One region of the Marinobacterium sp. YM272 genome, then DNA from elsewhere that is predicted to be linked to it. Evidence: predicted binding sites of a transcription regulator. Region 1 holds the regulator's gene; the other holds the start of a gene.

Region 1 (5,744 bases):
ATGCGCTTGAGCTCGTCGCTGGTCAACGCGCTGCTCAGTTCTTCGAGGGTGTTTTTCTTTTCGTTTGGGATGCTCATGCCGGAGTGGATCGCTGCGCTCGTGGGGTGGAAGGCTTACGGAGAAGTATAGCGGCGCGGAGGTGGATCTACTCGGGCTCGTCGAAGCGGTTGTTGATCAGGGTTTCAATGGCGGCCATCGCTTCCACTTCATCTTCACCGGCCACCCGAAAAGTCAGGTCGGTTCCCTTGGAAGCGGCGAGCATCATCACGGCCATAATGCTTTTTCCGTCCACCTGCCGGCCGTCTTTGTCGATTTTGATCTCGCTGGAAAAGTGCCCGGTGGTGTTGATCAGCTTGGCAGCAGCCCGCGCGTGCAGACCGAGCTTGTTAATGATTTTTAACTGTTTTTCGATCATCGGGGTTCCTGGTAACGGGCGGCGATCAGGTCAGTTCGCGGTGACGGACGTGAACATTATCCATAAGTTCACTGAAATGGCCAGCCAGGTGCTCGGCGATGTAGACCGAACGATGCTGGCCACCGGTACAGCCGATACCGATCGTAATATAACTGCGGTTGTTCTGCCGGAAGGAGGGGATCCAGCGCTCGAGGAAATCGCGAATATCGTCGACCATGGCATAGACATCCGCCGACTCTTCGAGGAACTCGATAACCGGCTGGTCGCGCCCGGTGAACTGGCGCAGCTCCGGAATCCAGTACGGGTTGGGCAACATGCGCACGTCGAAGGTGAAGTCCACATCCAGAGGTACGCCGTGTTTGAAACCGAAGGATTCGAACTGAACCGAAAGGCTCTGCTCGCTTCTCTGGGCGATGCGCAGCTTGATGGTGTCGCGCAGCTCGTAGAGGGTCAGCCGGGTGGTGTCGACGCGAATATCGGCCAGGCTGGCGATCGGCTCTAGCAGCTCCCGCTCGTAACTTATCGCCTCCTGAAGACCCGCCTGGTTGGTGGATAGCGGGTGTTTGCGCCGGGTGGCGCTGTATCGCTTGATCAGCGTGGGCTCGGCGGCATCGAGGTAGAGTATTTCGCAGCTGAGATCATCCCGTTTTGCCAGTTCGCCGATAATCTCTGGGAAGGCGTGCAGGTTGCTGATCAGGTTGCGGGCGTCGATGCTGACGGCCAGGCGTCCCGGGTGTTCCGGGTCGCCGAGCATCTGGTCGATCAGGTCAGGCAGAAGACGGGCTGGCAGGTTGTCGATGCAGTAGAAATCAACGTCTTCGAGCGCCTGCAAGGCTGTGCTTTTGCCTGAGCCGGAGCGACCGCTGATCACGACAAGCTTCATTAAGCCCCCAGTTTCTCCATCTGCGTTATGAAGGTGGAGTAAAGCTCGGCGGAGGTCTCACAGCCGCGCAGCTTTTCCCTGGCGTCGCGCTGGCTGAACAGCTCGGCCAGTCCCGCCAGTGTCTGCAGATGCTCCTCTGCGCCGTCTTCGGGCACCAGCAGGAAGCAGAGCAGGTCCACGGGCTGGTTGTCGATAGCGTCAAAGTCTATCGGCGTCGCCAGTGTCATCACCAGTGCCACCGCGCTTTCGCAGGCGGGCAACCGGCAATGGGGGATCGCAACGCCATCACCGATACCGGTACTGCCAAGGCGTTCCCGGTTCAACAGACCGGCAAAGATCTCTTCCGAGGGGGGATTACCAGACTGGCCAGCGAGAGTATCGCTGGCCAGTTCGAGGGCTCTTTTTTTGCTGACGACATCGGCGTGACAGAGAGTGCGCGATTCGTTCAGCAGTTCAGTTAAGTTCATTATCTGACAGGAGCGTCCGGTTTTCGTTTATTTGTGCGCCTTCATCTTTTCCTTGTGCTTGATGATCTGGCGATCAAGTTTATCCACCAGTCCGTCGATGGCTGCATACATATCATCGTGTTCGTGCGTCGCGAAAATCTGGCCGCCGGCCAGGTGAAGATCGGCTTCGGCCTGTTGACGCTGCTTCTCAACGCTCAGAGTCACCTGGGTGTTGGTGATGTTATCGAAATGGCGCTCCAGTTTGTCAAACTTGGTACGAACATAGTCGTTAAGGGCATCGGTCAGTTCGACATGATGGCCAGTGATGTTGATCTGCATACGTTTTCTCCTAGTCACAATGCACGCTTTTTTATCGTGCTTTCCACTTCAATTAAACCAGACGCTTCCGCTCATTAGAAGGCGGAATTGCCATCGCTTCACGATATTTTGCAATCGTGCGTCTGGCGACGTTGATTCCCTGTTCGTCCAGCAGTTGAGCGATCTTGTTATCGCTGAGCGGTTTGCCCGGATTTTCCGCTGACACCAGCTTTTTGATCAGCGCGCGGATGGCGGTGGAGGAGGCTGCGCCGCCGTCCGAAGTGCTGACATGGCTGGAGAAGAAATACTTCAGCTCAAAGATGCCGCGCGGCGTGTGCATGTACTTTTGTGTGGTGACGCGCGAGATGGTCGATTCATGCATGCCCACCGCTTCGGCGATGTCATGCAGCACCATCGGTTTCATCGCCTCTTCGCCCTGTTCAAGAAAATCGGACTGGCGTTCAACGATCTCTGTGGCCACCTTCAGCAGGGTGTCGTTGCGGCTCAGCAGGCTCTTAAGGAACCAGCGCGCCTCCTGCAGATGGTTCTTGAGGAAATTGTTGTCGGCGCTGTTGTCGGCGCGTCGGATCAGGTCAGCATACTGGGCGTTGATCCGCAGTTTCGGCGCGGCCTCGGGGTTGAGGTTGACCGCCCACTCACCCTTGATTTTGGTGACCACCACGTCGGGGATGACATATTCCGACTGGCTCGGATTGATCATCGCGCCGGGTTTCGGGTTCAGCGACTGGATCAGGCGGATGATCTCCTGCAGTTGCTCTTCCTTCACCCGCATACGCCGCAGCAGGGTTTTGTAGTCGTGGTTGCCGAGCAGTTGCAGGTGCTCGCTGACCAGCCTGAGTGCGTCCTGCAGGTACGGGGTGTCGGGGTCCAGCTGGCGCAGCTGGATCGCCAGGCACTCGCTCAGGTCGCGGGCTGCAACGCCGGGCGGGTCGAACTGCTGGACACGGTGCAGGACTGCTTCGATCTCGTCCTGCTCGGTCTCGATGAAGTCTTCCGGGTACTGGCGGGTGAACTGCTCGATCAGCTCTTCCACTGACAGGGTGAGATAACCATCCGGCTCGATACCGTCGATGATCGCTTCAGCCACCAGACGGTCGTTATCGCTCATCGGTGTCAGGTTGAGCTGCCAGATCAGGTGGTCCTGCAGGGTCTCGTCGCGGGTGTCGTTATCGCCCGGTTCCCAGTCATCATCGCGCGCGGGAGCGGAGGCGGCCGGGGTCGTCTGGTAAGTGTCATCCCAGGAACTGTCAGTGGTCAGCTCGGTCGGGATATCCTCGCTCCAGCTGTCTTCCGGGGTATCTTCGTAGCTTTCTTCGCGCTCGGATTCGCCACTTTCGGCGGCTTCAGGTTTTTCCTGGGTGTTATCGCTCTCATTGCCGTCGTCGCTGCCCGGCAGTTCGTTATCCTCTTCGCTGACCTCGAGCAGCGGGTTGCTCTCCAGCGCCTGCTGGATCTCCTGCTGCAGATCCAGCGTCGATAGCTGAAGCAGACGGATCGCCTGCTGCAGCTGTGGCGTCATGGTGAGTTGCTGACCGATTTTGAGCTGTAAGGATTGCTTCATACTACTACGCGATAAACCATTACTGGGTCGGTGTTAGTGGCGCCCCAGGCTGCTAGAGCCTGAACTGCTCGCCAAGGTAAGCCTGACGTACCTGCTGGTTTGCCAGGATCTGTTCCGGGTTGCCCTGCGCCAGGATCCCGCCGTCACTTACAATATAGGCGCGCTGACAGATATCGAGCGTCTCACGTACGTTGTGATCTGTGATCAGCACGCCGATGCCCCTGTCCTGCAGGTGTCTTACCGTCTGCTTGATATCCCCGACGGAGATCGGATCTACGCCTGCAAACGGCTCATCCAACAGGATGAAGTGGGGCTCGGTTGCCAGGGCGCGTGCGATTTCCACGCGGCGGCGTTCACCGCCTGACAGCGACATGCCGATGCTGTGTGTCAGATGGGTGATATGAAACTCTTCGAGCAGCTGTTCCAGCTTGGCTTCACGCTGCGCCTTGCTCAGGTCTTTGCGTGTTTCCAGGATGGCAAGCAGGTTGTCTTTAACGCTGAGCTTGCGAAATATGGACGCTTCCTGCGGCAGGTAGCCGATACCGGAACGGGCCCGGCCGTGCATCGGTAGCCGGGTAATGTCGTCCTGGTTGATGCGAATCTGGCCGTGATCCGCCTTGATCAAACCGACGATCATATAAAAACAGGTAGTCTTGCCGGCGCCATTGGGGCCCAAAAGGCCAACGACCTCGCCGCTGCTGATCTGCAGCGATACATCACGCACGACCTGGCGGCTTTTGTAACTCTTGGCCAGGTGGAGGGCTTCAAGCTGCATCATGGGTTGTCTCCAGCCTGCTTGGGCTGAATCACCATTTTGACCCGTTGGTCGCCGCTTTCGCTGCTGAAGGCGTTAACTATCGCTTTGTCCATGTTGTAGACAATGCGCTGGCCGGAAAATGTGTCTTTTCCCTGTTCGACGCGGGCTTCCTGCGTGATCGTGATTTCCTGCCGGTTTACCCGGTACTCCATGCGCAAACCGTAGGCATGGGTGACGGGGTCATCGGCGTTGGGTTTTTGTTCAAATTCTGCCGGTCGACCAATAGATACGATACGGTCTACATCGCCGTCCGCGCTGCGGTAAAGCTCGACCTGGTCGCCGCGAATTTTCATCGAGCCCTGTTCGATTTCCACGTTGCCCCGGTACACGGTCACGCCGGTGTTGTCGTTCATGCTGGCGCTGTCGGCGCCGATCTGGATCGGCTGGGATGAATCCTCGGGAAGCGCCATGGCAGGAGCCGACAGCCAGAATACCAGGCTGCAGATCGCGGCAGGAAGGGTCGGTTTAAGGCGCATTGTATCTACCCTTTACGTTAGAAAGCAGTTCAACCCGGCGCTCGTCGAAGTACACCTCGAGACCGGTGGTTTCGGTGCGCTCGTCTTCGCGAATCAACGTGGCGGGGGCGTCTGTCTCGGCATAATCCCTGGGTGGGTAAACGCTGAGCGTACTGGTTGTCAGTACCGAGCCGGGCCCGGATAGCGGATTATGGTTAACCTCCACATCGCCTGCAAGCTGAATCTCACTCTGATCATCCAGCACCCAGCCTTCGTTGGCGCGTATTTTGTATGCCCCACCCTTATCCTGCGGCATCAGCGTGCTGGGCTCAAGTAGCTTGCTGGAGTTGAGCCTGGGGTAGTGGCGCAGTTCGGGGGTTGTCCAGCTGCGTTGAAAAGAGCCGTCCTCACCCCAGTAGCGGGTCTCGGCATCGCGCATGAAGAAGTCGATACTGGTATCCGTATCCTGGCGCAGCGTCTTTTCCTGCGGCAGGTTGTTGCCGGCAAAACCCCACCAGAGCAACAGTGGCGTGAGAATCGCCAGGGCAACAAGCAGCCGCACTCGTCCCGCAGTCAGCACGTCAGAGGTACTCCTCAAGGATCGGCATCAGTTTCTCCTGGGCGGCGAGAACCAGTTCGCAGATCTCGCGTCCTGCACCCTGGCCCCCGGGCGTGGTGCTGACCCAGTCGGCCTGTTCGCGTACGTACCAGTGGCCATTCGGTACCGTGGCGCCAAAACCGGCACAGCGGATGGCGCCGAGATCGGGCAGGTCATCGCCGATATAAGCGGTGGATTCTGCATCGAACCCGGTTTCCTGCCAAAGCTCC
Region 2 (5,744 bases), 860 kb from region 1:
GAGGCCCAGGGCATCGGCCGCTTCGTATTGGCCTTTCGGAATCGCCTGCAGCCCACCGCGCACCACTTCCGCCATGTAGGCGGTCTGGAACAGGGTGATACCGATCAGGGCACGCAGCAGCTTGTCGAAGTTCATCCCTTCCGGGAAGAACAGCGGCAGCATCACCGAGGCCATGAACAGCACGGTGATCAGCGGTACGCCGCGCCACACCTCGATATAAACCACCGACAGGGATTTCACGATCGGCATCTCGGAGCGCCGCCCCAGGGCCAGGAGTACACCCAGCGGCAGCGAGGCCACCATGCCGACCACGGCCAGTACCAGTGTCAGGCTCAGGCCGCCCCACTGATGGGTATCGACCGCTTCCAGGCCGAAGATACCGCCGGTGAGCAGGAAGAACGCCACCACCGGGAACACCACCAGCGTCAGCACGGCAGCAATCCCCTTGGCGGGGAGCTTAGGAATCGCCAGCCAGAGGATCAGGGCCAGCATCAGGAAGAACGACAGGTTCAGGCGCCAGGTTTCCTCGCGGGGATAAAACCCGTACAGGAACTGGTCGATACGCTGGCCGATAAACACCCAGCAGGCGCCGCCATCGGTGCAGGCGTCTCGGGTGGTACCGGTCCAGTTAGCGCTGAACAACGCCCAGTCGATCACCGGCGTCAGCAGGGTAAAGGCTAGCCAGGCCAGCAGGATTGTGGCGACTGAGTTCAGTGGCCCGTTGAACAGGTGCTTGCGCGCCCAGCCGATCACACCGATGGTGTTGGCGGGAGGCGGCAGCGTGGGTTGAAGTTCGTATTTCATACCTTGCCTCCTAGCGCTCGATCAGCGATTTGCGCTTGTTGTACCAGTTCATGAACAGCGACGTGAGCACGCTCAACGACAGGTAGACCGCCATGGTCATGGAGATCACCTCGATCGCCTGACCGGTCTGGTTCAGCGTTGTGCCGGCGAAGACGGACACCAGATCCGGGTAGCCGATCGCAGTCGCCAGCGACGAGTTCTTGGTCAGGTTCAGATACTGGTTGGTTAGCGGTGGAATGATCACGCGCATCGCCTGCGGGATTACGATCAGGCGCAGGGTACGGGTTTTCGGCAGGCCCAGCGCAGATGCCGCTTCCAGCTGTCCGTGCGGCACCGAGAGAATACCGCCACGCACCGTCTCGGCGATAAACGCCGCGGTGTAGATGGTCAGTGCCAGCCAGAGGGCGACAAACTCGGGGATGATGGTCATGCCGCCACGGAAGTTGAAGCCTTTCAGCTCCGGGTAATCCAGGCTCATCGGTGCGCCACTGATCAGGAATACCAGCAGAGGCAGACCGATAATCAGGCCGAGTGAGGCCCAGCCTACCGGGAAGATCTTGCCGGTGGCGTCCTGACGCTTATGCGCCCATTTTCGCATCAGCCAGGTGGCCACGATCGCTACGGCCAGGGCGATCCAGACCAGGTCGAAGCCGGGTTCTGCCACTGGCGCCGGCATCGACAGGCCGCGGATATTCAGGTAGCTGCCGAGAAATTCGATACTCTGACGCGGCGAGGGCAGGGCGCGCAGCACCGCGAAGTACCAGAAAAAGATCTGCAGCAGCAGCGGGATATTACGGAAGATCTCGATATACAGCGCGGACAGCCTGGAGATCAGCCAGTTGTCCGACAGGCGCGCCACACCCAGGATAAAGCCGAGGATGGTCGCTGCAATGATGCCCAGCACCGAGACCAGTACGGTATTAAGCAGGCCGACAACGAAGGTGCGACCGTAACTGGAGGCTTCGGTGTACTCCACCAGTGACAGTGGAATACCGAACCCGGCTTCCTGGGACAGGAAGTCGAAACCGGTGGTGATACCGCGCTGCTCCAGGTTGCTGAGGGTGTTCGAAACGATAAACCAGACGAAGCCGCCCAGCACCAGTACCAGCAGCACCTGAAACAGCAGGGCGCGCTTGGCAGGATCGTTCCAGAACTTGATTTCGTGCTCCGTCTCGGAAGGAGGGGAGCTGTTGTTTCGGTTAGTGTCCGATGCCATCTGTTTGCCTCTCCATGCCCTTTAAGGGCTTGCCCTGTTACCGGGCCTAATCGGATGCATAAGGCCGCCCGAAGGCGGCCTTATGTGACTAACGGATGCTTAGCGGATCGGCGAGGCATACATGATGCCGCCGTTGTTCCACAGGTTGTTGATACCACGGGCGATATTCTGCGGAGAGTCTTCACCCACATTACGGGCGAAGGATTCACCGTAGTTACCCACCTGCTTGATGATCTGGTATCCCCAGTCATCGCTGATGCCCATGCCTTCAGCCAGGCCGGACTCACCGCCGAGCAGACGCTTGATGCTCGGATTGGTGCTGGATTCCTTCATCTCGTCCACGTTGGCAGAGGTAACACCCAGTTCCTCGGCGTTGATCATGGCGTTCAGGGACCATTTAACGATGTTGAACCACTGGTCATCACCCTGGCGCACGGACGGGCCGAGCGGCTCTTTGGAGATCACTTCCGGCAGTGCCACCACGGAGGACGGGTCGGTCATGCGGGTACGCAGGCCGTATGCCTGGGACAGGTCGGTGGTGAATGCATCACAACGGCCGGTATCGAAGGCAGTGGCTGCCTGCTCGTTGGTGTCGAACACTACCGGGGTGTGTTCCAGACCGTGGGTACGGAAATAGTCCGCCATGTTCAGCTCGGTGGTGGTACCGGACTGGACACAGATGGTGGCGCCATCCAGCTCCTTGACGCTGGTGAGGCCGAGATCCTTCTTCACCATGAAGCCCTGGCCGTCGTAGTAGTTCACGCCGGCAAAGTTGATGCCCAGCTGGGTGTCACGGGTCAGGGTCCAGGTGGTAACGCGGGACAGCATGTCGATCTCACCGGATGCCAGGGCGGTAAAGCGCTCCTTGGCGTTGAGCGGTGTGTACTTAACTTTGCTGGCATCGCCGAGTGATGCGGCGGCAACCGCGCGGCAGACATCGACGTCGAGACCGACCCAGTTACCCTGCTCGTCCGGAACGGAGAAGCCAGGTACGCCTGACGTTACTCCGCACTGTACATAGCCTCGCTCCTTAACCGCATCGAGTGTACCGGCTGCCTGAACGCCGGTGGCGGCAACGGCCAGGGAAAGTGTTGCGGTCGTAATAAGCGCTTTCTTCAACATGTAGAGTCCTCTCTGGTGACGTATCTTTTACAGCGAGAAATGGATAAGGCTTTTTTCTGTGTCTAAAAGCTTGACCATTCAGTTAGCAATTCCTGTTCCAAGGGTTTGATGCCAAGGCGAGCGCTCAAGGCCCGGCCCAGCGAACCGGGAACAGGTTTGTGTTTCATGGGTGTAACAGTCTCTGTATGTGTAGTCGTCAATCGACACTTATGCCAGCAAAAGCATGGAGTTAGGTCGCCAGGGAGTGGCCTATTATAAAGCCGCGATTTGGTCGCAGAACGCGGTAGGGCCGAGGCTGCCCGGGGTGAGGCATGCACCCGTAGAGTGCTTAGAAAAGCACGTTTATGGTGCGTCTGTTCGCACCAGGCTTTTCTGGTTTACAGTAAGGGCAGCGTAAATCTGAGGAGAACAGCAGGATGTTGGAGCGACTAAAAGCCGGAGTACCCGCGCATCTGCACGGTTTGCTGGAGGCGAACCTTCAGCGCATTGAGGCTGCGCTGGCGCAGGTCGGTGAGATACCCGAATCACTGCTGGAGGGGTTGCCGAGGATTCTGATCGGCAGTGACTATGTCTGTGAACAGCTGCAGCGGCAGCCGGAACTGTTGGCGCAGCTGCACGAGACTGGCGACCTCTGGCGCCGTTATGCGCCGGGAGAGCTGCGTGACCGGGCTGCGGCTGCACTCGCCGGCTGTGAGAACGACACCGAGCTGCACAGGCAGCTACGCCTGATTCGCCGTCGCGAGATGGTGCGTATCATCTGGCGGGATCTGAACCGTCTGGCGGACCTGGAGGAAACCACCGGCACCCTGACTGATATGGCGGACACGCTGATCGATCAGAGCCTTGCATGGCTGCATCAGCAGGCGGTGAAGCGCTGGGGACGTCCCATGGGACGCGACGCGTCTGGCGAGCTGGTAGAGCAGCAGATGGTGGTGCTCGGTATGGGCAAACTGGGCGCCCATGAACTGAACCTGTCCTCCGATATCGACCTGATCTTTGCCTTCCCGGAAAACGGTGAGACCGATAAGCCGGACAAGAACCTGAGTAACCAGGAGTTCTTCACCCGGTTGGGCAAAAAGCTGATCCAGTCGCTGGATAACACCACGGCGGATGGTTTCGTGTTCCGTGTCGATATGCGCCTGCGCCCGTTTGGCAGCGTGGGGCCGCTGGCCTGCAGTTTCGACGCGATGGAAACCTACTACCAGGACCAGGGGCGTGAATGGGAGCGCTACGCCATGGTCAAGGCCCGCGTGGTCGCCGGCGATCAGGCCCAGGGCGCGATACTGTTCGGTTTGTTGAGACCCTTTGTTTACCGCAAGTACATCGACTTCAGCGCGTTTGAGTCGCTACGCGAGATGAAGGCGCTGATTAACCGGGAGGTTAAGCTCAAAAACCGGGACCAGAACGTGAAGCTGGGAGCCGGCGGGATCCGTGAGGTGGAGTTTATTGCCCAGGCGTTCCAGCTGATCCGTGGTGGGCGGGACAAGCGGCTGCAGCAGCGTGAGTTGAACCGGATTCTGCCGTTGCTGCCGGAATGTGTCGGCATGCCGAAGCAGGTGGTCGACGAGTTGTTGGAGGCTTACCGCTACCTGCGCGATACCGAACACGCGCTGCAGGCACTGGCAGACCGACAGACGCAGGAGCTGCCCCGGGACGAGCAGGGCCAGGCGCGACTGGCGTTTGTAATGGGTGAGCTTGACTGGGCAGCGTTCAGCGAACGCCTGGATGGTTACCGGCGCCGCGTCTCCGCCCACTTCGCGGAGGTGATCGCCCCCGCCGAATCGGAACAGGCGTCGGAGGAGACCGACCGCAACGCCGATCACTGGCATGCTCTCTGGGATGCGGAGCTCGAAAGCGAGCCGGCCGAGAACTACCTGCGTCAGCTGGGCTTTTCCGAGCCGGCAGCGGCGCTGCAGCAGCTGCGTAACCTGAAGCAGCAAAGGACCGTGAAAATGCTACAGCAGGTAGGTCAGGAGCGTCTCCAGGCGGTGCTGCCCAAACTCCTGCAGGCGGTGGGCGCTACTGACAACCCGGAGCTGACTCTTGAGCGTGTGCTGCTGCTGATTCAGGCGGTGTTGCGTCGCTCCGCCTACCTGGTGCTGCTCAACGAGAACCCGGGGGCGCTGCAGCAGCTGGTGCGACTCTGTTCTGCCAGCTTCTGGTTTGCCGATCAGCTCTCTCATCATCCCGGTCTGCTCGATGAGCTAATCGATCCCCGCACCCTGTTTGCGCCACCGGACAAGGCGAAACTGAATGACGAGCTGCGTCAGGTGCTGGTACGTATCCCGGAGGACGATACCGAGCAGCTGATGGAGGCGCTGCGCTACTTTAAGCACTCCCATATGCTGCGCGTGGCGGCATCCGATATTACCGGTGCACTGCCGCTGATGAAGGTCAGTGATTACCTGACCTGGCTGGCCGAGGTGGTGCTCGATGCGGTGCTGGAGATCGCCTGGCGCGATATGACCGCCAAGTATGGTGTGCCCCAGAAGAGCCCGGGTGAGCCCTGTGATCCGGACTTCATCATTGTTGGTTACGGCAAGCTCGGTGGTATTGAGCTCTCTTACGGCTCTGACCTGGACCTGGTGTTTATCAACGAGGC

What was found. The regulator sigma-54, encoded in region 1, starts transcription at its own class of promoters, with help from an activator protein. The targets are predictions, from matches to a motif close to TGGCACNNNNNTTGCTNT.
Region 2: a site for sigma-54 is predicted at 3,225-3,242, ahead of ACQUQP_RS02395 (amino acid ABC transporter substrate-binding protein). Genes of this name have one in related genera too.

The regions. Positions count from the first base shown of each region.
Region 1 is NZ_CP194171.1:1,364,147-1,369,890, forward strand. It holds gene mgtE (magnesium transporter) at 1-77, opposite strand, end outside; gene ACQUQP_RS06300 (HPr family phosphocarrier protein) at 146-415, opposite strand; gene rapZ (RNase adapter RapZ) at 441-1,298, opposite strand; gene ACQUQP_RS06310 (PTS sugar transporter subunit IIA) at 1,298-1,765, opposite strand; gene hpf (ribosome hibernation promoting factor) at 1,793-2,083, opposite strand; gene ACQUQP_RS06320 (RNA polymerase factor sigma-54) at 2,136-3,644, opposite strand; gene lptB (LPS export ABC transporter ATP-binding protein) at 3,697-4,422, opposite strand; gene lptA (lipopolysaccharide transport periplasmic protein LptA) at 4,419-4,937, opposite strand; gene lptC (LPS export ABC transporter periplasmic protein LptC) at 4,927-5,496, opposite strand; gene ACQUQP_RS06340 (KdsC family phosphatase) at 5,498-5,744, opposite strand, start outside.
Region 2 is NZ_CP194171.1:501,111-506,854, forward strand. It holds gene ACQUQP_RS02385 (amino acid ABC transporter permease) at 1-804, opposite strand, end outside; gene ACQUQP_RS02390 (amino acid ABC transporter permease) at 815-2,020, opposite strand; gene ACQUQP_RS02395 (amino acid ABC transporter substrate-binding protein) at 2,120-3,142, opposite strand; gene glnE (bifunctional [glutamate--ammonia ligase]-adenylyl-L-tyrosine phosphorylase/[glutamate--ammonia-ligase] adenylyltransferase) at 3,559-5,744, shown strand, end outside.